DNA from 4 places in the Oceaniserpentilla sp. 4NH20-0058 genome. Region 2 is predicted to be linked to each of the others. Evidence: predicted binding sites of a transcription regulator. Region 2 holds the regulator's gene; each other region holds the start of a gene.

Region 1 (3,046 bases), on a different contig from region 2:
CCAATATTTTCATTTACACCATCAATTGATGCACTGACTTCAAACTGATATTCCCCTATTGGATAAGGAACAGGAATCGGGTTGCCTGCATCATCAAGCACTTGATTGCCCTCTTCATCTACAAAGTATTCCTGACGGTTAAGAAGAGAACGATCCAGCTCGACAATTTCTCCATCCATTTCTAAATTTGCTCCGTCCCAACGTAACGACATTGGCCCTTTTTCGTGATAACCCAAATCAATGGTTTCCAGTGTTTGCCCTGCTTTATTTTTAATTTGCACAGTGAGGTTCATCGTTGTTGCAGGCACTTCGCTGTAACTTGCAATTAAGTCACCGTTTTGTAAAAAGCCGAAATCATTACTAGGAACAACCACTGATTGACCAACAAGAGAAGATGCTTGCAACGCTTGAGAAGACCTAAGTTCTGAGGCCATGTCATCAACGGTATTATTTAAATTATCGATACCTTCAACGGAACTAAATTGTGCCAATTGTGCTACAAACTCGGTATTATCTTGAGGTTCTAACGGATTTTGATTATTCATTTGTGCAACCAAAAGCTTTAAAAAATCATTTTTCCCTAGCTCATTTGATTTCTCAGTTTGCTTCTCGCTTTGTGCGTATTGATCTAGCACAGATTGCGATTGTCCTACGGATGTTACATCAGCCATGATTTAAGCTCCTGATGATGCCAATTATCTTAATAACCATACTTAAAAATATTTAATTATTGCCCAAGTGTTAACGTGCGTTGTAACATTTGTTTTGCTGTTTTCATCATTTCAACATTCATTTGATAACTTCTTGAGGAAGACATCATGTCGGTCATTTCTTCTACTACATTCACATTAGGGTACATGACGTAACCTTCTTCATCGGCCATTGGGTGATGAGGCTGGTAGCGTTTTTTTAATGGCGCATCACTTTCTACAATACCTTTTACCTGTACGCCATCCCCCACCTGTGAACGAATTTCTAATTTATCGTTAAGATCATTCACGTTACCCCATTGTTTTTCTAAAACACTGAACCAAGGCTTACGTGCTTTATACGTTTCTTCAACACTTGAGCTTACCGTCTCTGCATTGGCAATATTGGAGGCTGTCGTATTTAAACGTACTGATTGAGCATTCATTCCCGTTCCGGCAATATTAAATACATTCGTTAATGACATGATTTACTCTCCTAATTACTTATTATTATTGCCAAATTTATTGTGCTTTAATCGCATTTTTTAACCCTTTGAATTTACTACTTAAAAATTCAAAAGAGGCGTTGTAGCGTAATGCGTTTTCAGTATAAAAAGATTGTTCCATTTGACTATCGACAGTATTCCCATCAATCGCTGGTTGGTAAGGATTACGGAATAACAAGTCCGTTTCTGCTTTAACTGTGCCTTCTAAATGTGAAGAGTCAGTCACTTGCATTTTCAATGAGCGGCGCGATTCACCTTCAAGCACTGCATTGAAGTCCATATCTCTTGCTTTAAAATTTGGGGTATCCGCATTGGCTAAATTATTGGCAAGAATCTCTGCACGAGATGCACGTAGTTGCATTGTTTGCGGATGTATCCCCAATGAATTTTTAAATCCCAATGCTGACATATCTCTCTCGCTTAGCTCAGTGAGCCTTAAGTTTAATATGCTTGAGATATAGCAACCCTTATGCCAATTGAAATTATTCAATTAATTCAACAACTTAGGTATTTATAACATAGATTTAAAAGCGGCAATCATTGCCGTTTTTAAGAGAAAGCGGAAATCAGGTAAACATCGAAAGAAGGAGGGGTTGTACTAAAAGCGATTACTTTTTACGGTAAATGATTCCCGGACTGCATTGCACCATTTCATAATAATCAGATAAGCCAGTTAATGCCTCGCTGGCGCCAAGCAATAAATACCCACCAGGCTTCAGATTTCCATGAATACGAGTAAGAATATCTTTTTTCAAATCACTGGAAAAATAAATCAAAACATTTCGACAAAATACAATATCAAATTTCCCTAACATGGAAAATGAATGCAGCAGGTTTAAATGTCGGAATTGAATGCGGGCCTGCAATGCCGAATTTACTTGCCAACGATCATCTTTCTCAGAAAAATAGCGTTTTAATAGGTCTTGAGGCATTCCACGGCCTAATGCTAATTGATCGTACATACCCTTTTTAGCCGCATCCAACGCGCTTGTTGATATATCTGTTGCTATAATTTTTTCGGATGTAAATTTCCCTGAGTTAGCTCGTTTAAATTCCTCAATGATCATGCTAATTGAATAGGGCTCTTGCCCTGTGGATGATGCTGCACACCAAATATCTAAGCTTTTTTGATTCGCACTAATTTCAGGTAACAGTTTTTTCTGTAAAATCGTGAAAGGATGAGCATCACGAAACCATAACGTTTCGTTAGTCGTCATAGCGTCCACAACTCTTTCCCTTAGTCGCGAATCCACCTCGATTTTTTTGACTAACTCAGGTAAAACTGAAAAATCCAGTTCTTTCATAATGCTGCGCAAGCGACTTGATACCAAGTACTCTTTATTGTCCGCAAGTAAAATACCGCAGACACGTTCGAGATAATCTCGAAATTGCGTAAAGTCCGATTTTGTTATATCCATCTTTGTTATGCCTTATTTTGAGACACTTTCACCTGTTCAGCTACCTTGGCAGCTAAAACATCTGGATTAAACTTCGCTATGAAGTCATTTGCTCCAACTTTTTGAACCATGCTTTGATTAAAAACACCACTTAATGACGTGTGTAATATAATGTGCATTTTATTCATAGCTGGGTCGTTTCGGACCGCTGTTGTTAAGGTATATCCATCCATCTCTGGCATTTCTATATCAGAAATCATCATGGCATAGTGATCGGAGGGCGTCACACCAGACGCCACCATGTCACGTAAATGATCCAATGCTTGGCGCCCATCATTCATAGCCGTTACTTCAATACCAAGAGCCTCTAAACACTTAGATACTTGCTTGCGAGCGATTTTTGAATCATCCGCAATAAGCACTTTTGGTGCCTCTTGATGAGTATCACTACGGG
Region 2 (3,046 bases):
GGCATGGCCCTTTCAGGTGGTGAACGACGCCGTGTTGAAATAGCTCGTGCGCTTGCTGCAGAACCATCCTTCATACTTTTGGATGAACCCTTTGCAGGGGTTGACCCCATATCAGTGGGAGATATAAAAAGTATCGTAAAACAACTGAAGAAACGCGGTTTAGGTGTACTGATAACCGACCACAATGTTCGAGAAACCCTTGATATTTGTGAGAAAGCTTATATCGTGGGTAATGGTCACATTATCGCAGAAGGTTCTGCTGAAGATGTTTTATCAAATCAGCAAGTCAAAGATATTTATTTAGGTGATGACTTTAAGTTGTAATCTTGTATATTCAGGGTAACAAGTCAAAGTGACATGGGATTAAGCAGTATTATATGAAAGCCTCGCTCCAACTTAAAATGGGTCAGCAGCTGACCATGACTCCTCAGCTGCAACAGGCCATCCGTTTACTTCAGCTTTCTACCCTAGATCTGCAGCAAGAAATTCAAAACGCTCTGGACTCAAACCCTTTGCTCGATGTAGATGAAGAGTTTGAAGGCGATGCCAATCAAGACATCAACTCACAAAGTGAAGACAAACAAGAAACTACCCAACCAGTAGAAGAAACCCAATCGGATGAGCCAACCGCCGCCGATGACTGGAATGAAAACATTCCGGACGAACTGTCTACCGACAGTGAATGGGACGATACTTGGCAAGCCTCCGCTGCCCCTACATCCATGACAGAAAGCCACTCAGGCTCATCATCTGGTGATGATTTTGACATGGATAGCCGAAACGGCAGTACTGATGATCTACGTGATCACCTATTATGGCAGCTTAACCTAACTCCTATGTCAGAAAACGATCACCTAATTGCCATCAACATCATTGAAGGTGTGGACGATGACGGCTACTTAAAAGTTGATCTTGAAGACATTGTTGGGTCATTAAACCCAGAGCTTGAAATTGAACTAGACGAAGTAGAAGCCGTATTACATTTACTCCAACAATTTGAGCCTAGCGGTGTATGTGCCCGTGATTTACAAGAATGCTTATCACTGCAACTGCGCCAACTACCCATTGAAACACCATGGTTGCCATTAGCTCAAACCTTAATCGATCAATACATCGACTTATTAGGCTCTAAAGATTACGCAGCACTTATGCGTAAATTAAAAGTCAAAGAAGACGAGCTAAAAGTGGTTATTCGAGGCATACAAGAATTAAATCCACGCCCAGGCTCACAAATTGATCCACAAACCAGCGAATACGTCATACCTGATGTTATGGTTCGTAAAATCAAAGGTGAGTGGCGTGTTGAATTAAACCCTGAAATTGCCCCTAAATTGCGCATCAATGACCACTACGCATCAATGGTGAAGCGCGCTGACAGCAGCGCAGACAACAATTTCATCAAGGATCACTTACAGGAAGCCCGCTGGTTTCTTAAAAGCTTACAAAGCCGTAACGAAACCTTGCTTAAAGTGGCCATGAAAATCGTTGAGTATCAACAAGACTTTTTAGAACAAGGGGATGAAGCAATGAAACCCTTGGTTCTGCATGACATTGCCGAGGCAGTAGGCATGCATGAATCCACCATTTCTCGTGTTACCACTCAAAAATACATGCATACACCGGCCGGTATTTTCGAGTTGAAGTACTTTTTCTCTAGCCATGTGAGTACCACCAGTGGTGGAGAGTGCTCATCAACCGCAATTAGAGCTATGATTAAAAAGCTCATTTCAGTCGAAAGTGCTAAAAAGCCTTTAAGCGACAGCAAAATTGCCAACATGTTAGAAGAAGAAGGCATCAAGGTTGCACGTAGAACTGTAGCCAAGTACCGTGAGGCGATGCACATTCCACCGTCAAACGAACGGAAACGCTTGGTTTAGCCATTAGTATATGGCGAATAAACGAGTTTTCGCCGATAAACTATTTATTAGATTATCAGCATATTCACGCACTCTGGAACTGGAGTGCCGACAGTAGGAGCCATCTATGCAAATTAATATCAGCGGCCATCATGTTGAAGTGACTCAATCCTTAAAGGATTACGTTCAGTCTAAAGTGGAAAAGCTTGAGCGTCACTTTGATAACATAACCAATGTACAAGTCACCCTGACCGTAGAAAAGCTCGCCCAAAAGGCAGAAGCCACCATCCATGCTGCTGGCGCCGATTTACACGCCAACGCAGATAGCGAAGACATGTACACCGCTATCGACAGCATGACGGATAAACTAGACCGCCAACTGCTTAAGCACAAAGAAAAGATGGTTAATCACCGTCATGGAAATAACCACTGATTCAATATGACTTCAAGTATTTCAAATATTCTTAATCTTGAGCGCACCCAATTGGGTGCGCACTGCAGTAGTAAAAAGAAACTCATTCAGCATGTTAGCCAGTTTTTAGCATCCAACATTGAGGACGCTCAGGCTGATGACATCTATGAACGACTCATTACAAGAGAAAAGCTGGGAAGCACCGGCATCGGAGAGGGCATCGCCATTCCCCACTCTCGCTTAGAAGAATGTATCGACACGGTAGGCGCACTATTTATTTTAGATGAGCCCATCGACTATGACGCCATTGATCGTCAGCCCGTTGATATTGTGTTTGTGCTTTTAGTGCCCGCCGAAGCCACCGAGCAGCATTTACAGACCCTCAGTATGCTTGCACAAAAATTCAGCAAAGAAACCTATCGAGAGCAACTTCGCTCAGCAAAAAGCCAACGTGAACTTTACCAGCTCGCCACCGCATAAATAAAAGGTTTAATTATGAAACTCGTGGTCATAAGTGGTCGTAGTGGTTCAGGGAAAAGTACCGCCCTTGATCTATTAGAAGATCTTGGGTTTTATTGTATCGATAACCTACCAGTGGCTTTACTGCAAAACCTACTGGATCAAATACAGAGCGAATCATCACAACTTACCAGTGTTGCCGTAAGCATTGATGCGCGCAACAATCAAACTGACCTAGCTAACTTTTCCATTATTCTTGATAAACTTGACCGCAAGCAATGCGAACTAGAAATCATCTATCTGGATGCCCACACAGACA
Region 3 (3,046 bases), on a different contig from region 2:
ATGGAATAACTCTGTCTTTCGCCAAATCAAAAAGCGCTATTATAGCGACATTTCTTGTAATAGCTCACGCTGTCATCACTCATAGGCACAGACCGGTGAGTTTGCTGATCTAAGATACAAAAAATTGCTATTGCATCAGCTTTTATTAGATCTACAAGGTAAGGTTAATTTTTGTTCACCCCAGCACATAGTACTCCTTTGGTGAACAGCTGGATTTACTTGGTTTAATGAAAGGTATTTTGATTATTTTAAATATGACTGTCTTTGAGTTGGGTGACAATCAACGCTCATTAAATTAACTATGGAGAAACATTATTTAAAGCATTTCTAACAGACAACTAATTAATACTACTCACCTAAAGTCACCATCTGCTTTATCTTCACAGCCTTTTCAAAATGGTCTAGCTTATGTGTCTGTATCCACCAAGTAGCAACTTCCATCAGTCGCTCTGGATCACTATTTTTATTCTCAAAAAAAGCATAAAACGAAAGCCCTACATTTTCGCCTTTTTGATTAACCTTTTGCTCACATACTTTAACTATTTTATCCCTCAAACTTACTCTCATATACTCTTCTTAATTTCATATAAATTAAACAAATACTACCCATAAAAAAACACCAAGGGCGTTGGCCATTGGTGTTTTTAGGCTAAAACGAATTAAAAATTAGTCTTCAGAGGTTGATGCTATTTTATGGATAGATAAATCAGCACCATTGTACTCTTCTTCTTGGCTTAAACGTAAACCAGCCAATGCACCAACCAAACCATAAACAAGGAAACCACCAATTAAGGCAACTGCCACACCTGTCAATGATCCAACCAACTGAGACATAAAGGTAACACCACCCATACCACCAAAGGCTTCTAAACCAAAAATACCAGCGGCTACAGCTCCCCAAAAACCACATAAACCGTGCAACGGCCACACACCTAACACATCATCAATACGCGGGAATTTATTTTGGAATAACGTAAACGTATAAACAAACAGTGCACCTGCTACACCACCTACTACTAACGCCCCCATTGGGTGGAACAAGTCAGAACCCGCACATACAGCCACAAGCCCAGCTAACGGCCCGTTATGAATGAAACCTGGATCATTTTTACCCATTAACATGGCAACTAATGTACCGCCAACCATTGCCATAAGAGAGTTAACAGCAACAAGACCACTAATACCGTCTAGAGTTTGTGCCGACATAACGTTAAAGCCAAACCAACCTACAGTTAAAATCCATGCACCTAACGCTAAAAATGGAATACTTGATGGCGCAAATGCAACTGGACGACCTTCACGATAACGACCATTGCGCGCACCCAGCAATAAAATAGCCGCTAATGCTATCCAGCCACCCATACCATGCACAACGATGGAACCAGCAAAGTCATGGAATTGAGCACCAAAGGTGGCTTCTAACCAGTCTTGATAGCCGTAGTTACCATTCCAGATCATACCTTCGAAAAATGGATAAACTAAGCCCACAATTAATGCAGAACCAATTAAAAACGGGTAGAACTTAGCACGCTCTGCAATACCACCAGACACAATAGCCGGAATCGCCGCTGCAAAGGTTAATAAGAAAAAGAATTTAACTAATTCATAGCCATTGTTTTGGGCAAGATCTGTTGCACTGGCAAAAAAGTCAGCGCCGTAGGCTATGCTGTAACCCACAAAAAAGTAGGCAATGGTTGATACGGCAAAATCAGTAATGATTTTAACCAGTGCGTTGACTTGGTTTTTATGACGAACAGTACCGACTTCTAGAAAAGCAAAGCCTGCGTGCATAAAGAACACCATGATGGCGCCCAGAAGGATAAAGAAAGTATTTGAGCTGCTGATTAGGGTTTCTACAGCACTGTTGATGTTTTCCACAACATTCCCCTTTTTTTATTGTCTCGTTAAGCAAGGGCCATTGCTAAGAGATCGAGTCTTATAGTTAATAGTAATTAAAGCAGATTTGCTTATCTCACTGTTTTATATCGACCCAATAAGATGCATTTTACGTGCCACTAGCATTAAAAGAGTGCAATAAATTTCAGTAAAAGAATAAGCACTGAGTAAAAACATTGATTTTACTCAGTAAATACAAGGGGTTATGACTTATTTTCAATCAAAAAACATTGATGTATTTTTTGGTTACGAGCGAAATCTTGCGGGATACTCCCCTCACTTACATCACTAATTTTGAACTCTTCTAGTGCATCATGCTCCATTTTGAAGCGCCTAAGATTATTTGAGAAAACAAGCGTCCCCCCTGGACGTAATAACCCCATAGCGTGCTCAATTAAACTCACATGATCTCGCTGTACATCAAAAATATCCATCATACGCTTTGAATTAGAGAAACTGGGAGGGTCCATAAAAATCAAGTCATAACGGTCTTTTTCATGCTGAGCTTGTTCAAGCCATTTAGTGCAGTCCGCCTGTATAAATTGATGATCTGTATCCGCCAGCCCATTTAATGCTAGGTTTTTACGCCCCCAATTTAAATAGGTTTGCGACATATCTACACTGGTGGTTGAACGGGCTCCGCCCACTGCGGCATGCACGCTTGCCGTGCAGGTATAACTAAACAAATTTAGGAAATCCTTGTTTTTGGCCCACTGCGCAATATCCATACGAATAGGTCTATGGTCCAAGAACAATCCACTATCTAAATAATCGGTTAAATTCACATAAAAACGACAATTACCTTCCTGCACCTCAAAAAACTGCTCTTGTTTGTCTTGTTTTTCGTACTGCCGCTTGCCTTTTTGCACCTTGCGCTGTTTTAGTACCACTTGCTCCCTATCTATATTTAAAGCAACAGGTACCGCATCTAAAATATCGCGTAATCTGTTTTCGGCTTTCTCTGGATCTACGGATTTAGGCGGTGCATATTCTTGAATGTGAACCCACTTATCGTAAACATCAATGGCAACTGAGTACTCAGGCATATCAGCATCGTATAAGCGGTAACAATTTGTATTTTGCTTTTTTACCCATGAACGAATTTTTTTAAGGTTTTTCTTTAAGCGGTTACACACCATTTGTGCGCCTT
Region 4 (3,046 bases), on a different contig from region 2:
TTTACATGCTCTTCATCGTTCCATGCCGCAATACTGGCTAGTTGATTTGGAATGCTCATGGCACAACCATGGTAGGTACGATATTGGAAAAACTTTTCTAATAAATATGCATCGCCTGCTACAAAACCACTGCGCAAACCGGGCAAGTTAGAGCGTTTGCTTAAACTGTGGAAAACCACGCAATTTTTGTAATCGTCACGGCCCAGTTCGGCACAAGCTTGTAATAAGCCCACAGGGGCATCTACGCTGTCGATAAATATTTCGCTGTAACATTCATCACTGGCAATCACAAAATTGTATTTATCAGATAGTGCAATGAGTTTTTTCAACTCATCAAGTTGAATCACTGCACCTGTAGGGTTGCCTGGGCTACAGGTAAATAGAATCTGAGTATTTTCCCATACTTCGCTAGGCACGTTTTCAAAATCTGGATTAAAGCCGTTTTCTTCAAGGCAGGGTAAGTAATGTGGTTTTGCACCGGCTAAAAAGGCTGCCCCTTCATATATTTGATAGAACGGATTAGGGCTTACAACCAATGCATTAGGTTTGGCATCTACCATGGCTTGAGTAAATGAAAATATGGCTTCACGGGTACCATTTACGGGTAGTACCTGAGTATCACTATTTAATGTATTCAAAGAAAAGCGTTTTTTCGCCCAATGGCTAATTGAATCACGTAGTTCCGGAATACCCTTGGTGGTTGGGTAGTTTGCCAATTTATCAAGGTTGTCTGCCATTGCCTTTAATACAAAGGCAGGGCTTTGGTGCTTGGGCTCGCCTATTGATAATGCAATGTGAGGAAGATCGGTACTTACATTTGCCTCGGCTTTTAGCTTATTCAGTTTTTCAAAGGGATAAGGTTGAAGTAAATCGAGGTTAGGGTTCATGGCTGTGTTCCTACAAAATAATGGCGGGATTATAAATCAGAGGTGACGGGATTAGTAGCCAACAAATATGACGAGAAGAGCGCATCAACAGGGGGCAGAAGTGGGGCATTGCAGTTATGTCGTAAATCTAAGTGTTAAAGTGATAAAGAGAAACTAGCATAAATAAGCAGGTGGCGGTCCCTGTCTGCTAGAAATCAACTTACCTTTTATTTGTCTATTTTTTAACAAACATAATGCTTTGTTCTGTTTTTATCCCTTTCTATCGATAAATAACTTATCTGTCTGTTATGCACTGAAATGCACCTATTTGGTAGCCGCTATGAACGGTCGGTGCTCGTAAGTGGTTCGTTTATATATTAAAGATAACCATATGGTCAGCTTCAATAGTTTAATGGAAGGGCTGTATATGCACCTTGTTGGCGCAATATGTGGTGGTTTTTGAGTATTAGAAAGACCTAATGAGAGGCTTTGTGTGCGCCTAATTGAAACCTCCTGATTTTTACTGGTGCCGTAAATATAAATTAGCGCCCCGAATTGATGAGTTATCTGTAATTTGAAAATTAAATATATTTTTTTCAAGAACTAACCGTTTTTGGCACAGAGTTTGAGAACATAAATTGAAATTATTTAAAACGTGCGCACGTTTGAATTCATCTGATTAATTTTTTTGATTTAAAAAACTTAAACTTTAAGGATACAAAATATGACTTTATCCCATGCCATTAAACGTGTTGTAAAAAGCGTTGCGCTAGGTGCAGGCCTAACGGCAACCTTACTCAGTACGTCTGCATTTGCTGGAGACCCTGAAAAAGAAGAATTAAAATTTGGCTTTATTAAACTGACTGATATGGCTCCACTTGCTATCGCAGCAGAAAAAGGGTTCTTTGAAGATGAAGGTCTGTTTGTTGAATTAGAAGCGCAAGCTAACTGGAAAGTTTTATTGGATCGGGTTATTACCGGTGAACTAGATGGCGCGCATATGCTGGCAGGTCAGCCATTAGGAGCCACCATAGGTTTTGGAACTCAGGCACATATCGTCACAGCATTCTCAATGGACTTAAACGGTAATGGTATTACCGTGTCTAATAGTGTTTGGGATGAAATGAAAAAACACATTCCACATGAAAATGGCAAACCAGTTCATCCAATTAAGGCTGATTACTTAAAGCCTGTAATCGAAAAATATAAAGATGAAGGTAAGCCGTTTAAAATGGGTATGGTATTCCCAGTATCCACTCACAACTATGAACTTCGTTATTGGTTAGCCGCAGGTGGTATTAGCCCAGGTTTTTACGCTCCTGAAAAAGGGGATACATCAGGTACGTTAAAAGCGGATGCTTTGCTTTCTGTAACGCCTCCACCGCAAATGCCATCAACAATGGAAGCCGGTACCATTGATGGTTACTGTGTAGGTGAGCCTTGGAACCAGCAAGCTGTGTTTAAAGGCATTGGTGTACCCGTCATCACCGATTATGAAATTTGGAAAAACAACCCAGAAAAAGTATTTGGTGTATCAAAAGCTTGGGCTGATAAATACCCTGAAACACACATTGCAGTGGTTAAAGGTATGATTCGCGCAGCCAAATGGTTAGATGATAAGAACAACGCTAACCGCCCAGAAGCTGTGAAAATTCTTTCTCAATCTAACTATGTTGGTGCTGATTACGACGTTATCGCAAACTCAATGACAGGTACATTTGAGTATGAAAAAGGTGATAAACGCGAGATTCCTGATTTCAACGTATTCTTCCGTCATAACGCCACATACCCATACTATTCAGACGCTATTTGGTACTTAACTCAAATGCGTCGTTGGGGACAAATTGCTGATCAAAAACCTGATAGCTGGTACATGGATATTGCTAAAAAAGTTTATCGTCCTGATATCTACACTCTAGCAGCTAAAGAGTTAATAGCAGAAGGCAAAATGAAAGCATCTGAGTTCCCTGACTTTGATAAAGAAGATGGCTTCAAGCCAGTTCAGAAAGAGTTTATTGATAACGTACCTTATAACGGCAAAAAACCTAACGATTACCTTAAGAAATTCAACATTGGTCTGAAAGGTAACGAAAAAGTTTAAAGAGCCGAGCGGTCACTATAGTGGCCGCTTTTTCATGAATTAAGGGGATAGTTATGATGAATGTTGTTTCGAAACTGGA

Evidence for each region. Region 2 encodes sigma-54, which starts transcription at its own class of promoters, with help from an activator protein. Its sites were predicted from a motif close to TGGCACNNNNNTTGCTNT; they were not measured.
Region 1: the regulator sigma-54 is predicted to act here: its motif matches at 1,653-1,670, upstream of flgB (flagellar basal body rod protein FlgB).
Region 3: the regulator sigma-54 is predicted to act here: its motif matches at 1,998-2,015, upstream of ABWV45_RS02040 (ammonium transporter).
Region 4: the regulator sigma-54 is predicted to act here: its motif matches at 1,481-1,498, upstream of ABWV45_RS06200 (CmpA/NrtA family ABC transporter substrate-binding protein).

What each region holds. Positions count from the first base shown of each region.
Region 1 is NZ_BAABWE010000005.1:123,909-126,954, reverse strand. Features, by position in the region: gene ABWV45_RS08585 (flagellar hook assembly protein FlgD) at 1-671, opposite strand, end outside; gene flgC (flagellar basal body rod protein FlgC) at 728-1,174, opposite strand; gene flgB (flagellar basal body rod protein FlgB) at 1,212-1,604, opposite strand; gene ABWV45_RS08570 (CheR family methyltransferase) at 1,804-2,613, opposite strand; gene ABWV45_RS08565 (chemotaxis protein CheV) at 2,619-3,046, opposite strand, start outside.
Region 2 is NZ_BAABWE010000002.1:58,659-61,704, forward strand. Features, by position in the region: gene lptB (LPS export ABC transporter ATP-binding protein) at 1-324, shown strand, start outside; gene ABWV45_RS03440 (RNA polymerase factor sigma-54) at 378-1,877, shown strand; gene hpf (ribosome hibernation-promoting factor, HPF/YfiA family) at 1,984-2,289, shown strand; gene ptsN (PTS IIA-like nitrogen regulatory protein PtsN) at 2,296-2,748, shown strand; gene rapZ (RNase adapter RapZ) at 2,764-3,046, shown strand, end outside.
Region 3 is NZ_BAABWE010000001.1:442,455-445,500, forward strand. Features, by position in the region: gene ABWV45_RS02030 (MiaE family protein) at 1-2, opposite strand, end outside; gene ABWV45_RS02035 (DUF6500 family protein) at 349-567, opposite strand; gene ABWV45_RS02040 (ammonium transporter) at 667-1,878, opposite strand; gene rlmKL (bifunctional 23S rRNA (guanine(2069)-N(7))-methyltransferase RlmK/23S rRNA (guanine(2445)-N(2))-methyltransferase RlmL) at 2,100-3,046, opposite strand, start outside.
Region 4 is NZ_BAABWE010000003.1:208,019-211,064, reverse strand. Features, by position in the region: gene dapC (succinyldiaminopimelate transaminase) at 1-887, opposite strand, end outside; gene ABWV45_RS06200 (CmpA/NrtA family ABC transporter substrate-binding protein) at 1,591-2,967, shown strand; gene ABWV45_RS06195 (ABC transporter permease) at 3,024-3,046, shown strand, end outside.